Regions from separate parts of the Streptomyces sp. NPDC048696 genome, predicted to be linked through region 1. Evidence: riboswitches for the same ligand, from Rfam matches in the RefSeq annotation. Region 1 holds a riboswitch; the other holds the start of a gene.

Region 1 (2,195 bases):
CACTTCGCTCCGTCCCGCACCAACTCCACCACCGCCCGCACAAACCGGTCCACATGCTCGTCCGGCGTGCCCGCGCCGAAGCTGACCCGGATCGCGTTCAGGGAGCGCTCACCCGGCTCCGCCTCCGGCGCCCCGCACTCGCCCGGATCCTGCGGCTCACTGCCGAGCAGCGTCCGCACCAGCGGGTGCGCGCAGAACAGCCCGTCCCGGACCCCGATCCCGTACTCCGCCGACAGCGCCGCCGCGAAGTGCGAGCTGTTCCAGCCCTCCACCACGAACGAGATGACGCCGACCCGGGGCGCGTCGTCGCCGAAGAGCGACAGGACGCGCACCTGCGGCACCGCCGCGAGCCCCGTGCGCACCTTCGAGATCAGGTGCTCCTCCCGCTCCACCAGCCCCTCGAACCCCGCCTCGGTCAGCGCCTTGCAGGCGGAGGCGATGGCGTAGACACCGATGACGTTCGGTGAACCGGCCTCGTGCCGGGCGGCGGTGGTGTGCCACTCCACGTCGACCCCGCCGTCACCGCGCCGGGCGACCCGGCGCGAGGCGCCGCCGCCCGCCAGATACGGCTCGGACGCCTGGAGCCAGTCGGCCCGCCCCGCGAGCACGCCCGAGCCGAACGGCGCGTACAGCTTGTGACCGGAGAACGCGATCCAGTCGACGTCCAACTCCCGTACGGAGACGGGGTGATGGGGCGCGAGCTGCGCCGCGTCCAGGACGATCCGCGCGCCGTGCGCATGCGCGGCCGCCGCCAACTCCCGTACCGGCCACAGCTCACCGGTCACATTGGAAGCGCCCGTCACACAGACAAGCGCCGGGCCGTAAGGCTCGCGGTCCGCGAGCGCCCGCTCAAGCGTGGCCACCGCCTGCTGCGGCGTACGCGGCGCGTTGAGGTAGGTCACGCGCGCGTCCCGCCACGGCAGCAGCGAGGCGTGGTGCTCGGTCTCGAAGACGAAGACCTGGCAGTCGGCCGGGATCACCTGGGCGAGGAGGTTGAGGGAGTCCGTCGTCGAGCGGGTGAAGACCACCTGGTCGGTGGGGCGGCAGTCGAGGAACTCCGCGACCGCCGCCCGGCTGTTCTCGAACAGGTCGGTGGAGAGCTGCGAGAGGTAGCCCGCGCCCCGGTGCACGCTGCCGTAATACGGCGCGTACGCGGCGACGTCGTCCCACACCCGCTGGAGGGCCGGCGCGCTCGCCGCGTAGTCGAGGGCGGCGTAGGTCACCTCGCCGCCGGTGACCAGCGGGACGGTGACATCGCGGCCGAGCACCGGCAGCGGCGCGGCGCAGCAGGGCTCTTCGGAGGCGGAGGCGGCGGTGGACGTGGCGGTGGACGTGGACGCGTATGCGGACATGGCGGTATCTCCCGGCAGGTCAAGGCGAACTGACTGTGAAGGCCCCGCGCGACGGCTCGACAGCCGTCCGGCGTACGGGGGTTGACCTCGACGTACGCGAAAAAGGGGCGTACGGAGGTGTACAGAAAGAGGGGCCGAAGGCCCTATCGCATTCGCTTGCTCACGAGACTGCTCCCTTGAGGACCAGGACCCCAGGGGCGCGCCACTCAGGAAATGAGTGCGCAGGGGTCCGCGCTTGCCGTAGACCTCGCTGCCTACGGCCTGGTCTTCACCCGGGGCACCCCGCCACGGACGGAGGGTTGCCGGACAGCGGGCCGGGGCCGTAGTCGCTGTCACTCATGACCTTGGAAAGCATCCTGCCATACGTCCGCGTACGCGCAAGGCGCGGTCCGGATGCCGGACTGCGCCCTGCGTCACACTCGTACGGGTCCCCGTGTTCGGGTCTGTTCGTCCGGACTACGCGTTGCTGGCCGCGACCCAGCGCTCCAGGGCCCGGCGGGCCGCCCCCGAGTCCACCGCCTCGGCCGCCTTGTCGATCTTGGCCCGGATCTGCTCCGCCAAAGTGCCCTCGCCCGGCTCCAGGGCGACCAGCGCGGCCGCCGAGTTGAGCAGCACCGCGTCCCGCACCGGCCCTCTCTCCCCGGCGAGCAGCCGCCGCGCCACGTCCGCGTTGTACGAGGCGTCCGCGCCGCGCAGCGCCTCGACCGGCACCAGGTCGATGCCCACGTCCCTCGGGTCGAAGGGCTCCTCGCGCACGGCGCCGTCCCGCACGATCCAGACCCGCGAGGTCGCGGTGGTCGTCAGCTCGTCGAGGCCGTCGTCGCCGCGGAACACCAGCGCCGA
Region 2 (2,195 bases), on a different contig from region 1:
GAAGATGCCCTCGGTCCGGGCGAGCAGCTTGATCGCGTCGACGACCTGCTCGTCGTTCACGTCCTCCACCGCGCCGCCGGTGCGCCGGGCGATGTCCAGGACGTACGGGCCGTCCGCCGGGTTGCCGATGGCCAGCGACTTGGCGATGGTGTTCGGCTTCTGCGGCCGGACCACGTCGTGGCCCGCCTTGAAGGCGGTGGAGACCGGCGAGCAGCCCTCGGCCTGGGCGCCGAAGATCTTGTACGGCCTGTCCTCGACGAGGCCCAGCTTGATGAGCTCCTGGAGACCCTTGTCGATCTTCGTGAGCTGCGAGCCGGAGGCGATCGGGATGACGATCTGGTCGGGCAGCCGCCAGCCCAGCTGCTCGCAGATCTCGTACGCCAGCGTCTTGGAGCCCTCGCCGTAGTACGGGCGCAGGTTCACGTTCACGAAGCCCCAGCCCTCGCCGAGCGGGTCCCCGATGAGCTCCGAGCAGAAGCGGTTGACGTCGTCGTAGTTGCCCTCGATGCCGACCAGCTCACCGCCGTACACCGCGGCCATCACGACCTTGCCCTGCTCCAGGTCGTGCGGGATGAACACACAGGAGCGGAAGCCCGCCCGGGCGGCGGCCGCGCCGACCGCGCCCGCGAGGTTGCCGGTGGAGGAGCAGGAGAGCGTGGTGAAGCCGAACGCGCGGGCGGCCTCGACGGCGATCGCGACGACGCGGTCCTTGAAGGAGTGCGTCGGGTTGCCGGAGTCGTCCTTCACGTAAAGGCCGCCGGTGACACCGAGCTCGCGGGCGAGATTGTCGGCCTTGACGAGCTTGGTGAAGCCGGGATTCAGGTTGGGCTTTTCAGCCACATTGGCCGGAACGGGCAGCAGCGGCGCATAGCGCCAGATGTTGTCCGGGCCCGCTTCGATGCGCCTCCGCAGCGCCTCGGGGTCGCCGGTCGGAAGGTCGTACGCCACTTCGAGCGGACCGAAACACAGGGCGCAGGCGAAGATGGGGCCGAGGTCGAACCGCTCGCCGCATTCCCGGCAGGAAAGCGCGACGGCGGGACCGAGGTTCACGGTGCTGGAGGCGTTTACCGCGGCGTCAGCGGTGGTGACGGTGTGCACAGCCATGATGGCGAGGCCCTTTCTCCTCATCTTCCCCATGGCGCATTTCGCCATGAGACGGAATTGGCACCTTCCCCACCGTGACCTCGCGGTCGGCAGGAGGGTTGCCGGGACTTCAACGGGCCGTTCCCTCAGTCCCTCTGGATGAGCGCTGTGGCACCGGGTCCATGACCCGGGCATTTGTTCGCGCGACGACCCCGACATGCGACGGTCATCCGCGTTGTTCAAGACTGTAACCGAAGGCTTGGACGGTTGAGACAGTCGTCCGAACCGCGAGATGGATCACACAAACCCGTACAAGGAGGCCCCGGCTCGTGTTGGAAGAGGTGGAGCGCTGGCTGAGCAGGCGTTCCTGGTCCGCGGCCGACCGGCCGCTGGACCGGATCATCGCCGCCAAGCGCCGCGGCGGCAGCACGGTCAGCGTGGTCCTGCCCGCGCTCGACGAGGAAGCCACCGTCGGCGAGATCGTCGCCGCCATCCGGCGCGAGCTGATGACCGAGGAGGTGCCGCTGGTCGACGAGCTGGTGGTGATCGACTCCGGCTCCACCGACCGTACGGCCGAGGTCGCGGCCGCCGCCGGCGCCCGGGTCGTGCACCGGGACGCGATCCTGCCCCGGATCCCGGCCCTGCCCGGCAAGGGCGAGGTGCTGTGGCGCTCGCTCCTGGTCACCACCGGTGACATCGTGTGCTTCGTCGACGCGGATCTGAAGGAGTTCGACGCGGGTTTCGTGTCCGGGATCGTCGGCCCGCTCCTGACCGATGCGGACGTGGCCTTCGTCAAGGCGATGTACGACCGCCCGCTGGGCTCCGCCGCAGGTCAGGGCGGTCGGGTGACCGAGCTGGTGGCGCGCCCGCTGCTCAATCTGCACTGGCCGCAGCTCGCCGGGTTCGTCCAGCCGCTCGGCGGCGAGTACGCGGCCCGCCGCTCGCTCCTGGAGCGGCTGCCCTTCCCGGTCGGTTACGGAGTGGAGCTGGGGCTGCTCGTCGACGCGCTGCACACGGTGGGCCTGGACGCGCTGGCCCAGGTGGACGTCGGCGTACGCAAGCACCGCCATCAGGACGGCCAGGCACTCGGCCGGATGGCCGCCGCGATCTAC

Evidence for each region. A riboswitch is a leader RNA that binds a small molecule or an ion and turns the genes downstream of it on or off. The one in region 1 is predicted to bind S-adenosylmethionine.
Region 2: linked by a shared signal. The riboswitch ahead of thrC (threonine synthase) and the one ahead of ACGFRG_RS10105 (aminotransferase class V-fold PLP-dependent enzyme) in region 1 are both predicted to bind S-adenosylmethionine.

Annotation. Positions count from the first base shown of each region.
Region 1 covers NZ_JBICVJ010000004.1:206,933-209,127, reverse strand. The annotation lists gene ACGFRG_RS10105 (aminotransferase class V-fold PLP-dependent enzyme) at 1-1,352, opposite strand, end outside; SAM riboswitch class IV at 1,579-1,696, opposite strand; gene trpD (anthranilate phosphoribosyltransferase) at 1,809-2,195, opposite strand, start outside.
Region 2 covers NZ_JBICVJ010000003.1:26,997-29,191, forward strand. The annotation lists gene thrC (threonine synthase) at 1-1,104, opposite strand, end outside; SAM riboswitch class I at 1,122-1,249, opposite strand; gene ACGFRG_RS06235 (glucosyl-3-phosphoglycerate synthase) at 1,413-2,195, shown strand, end outside.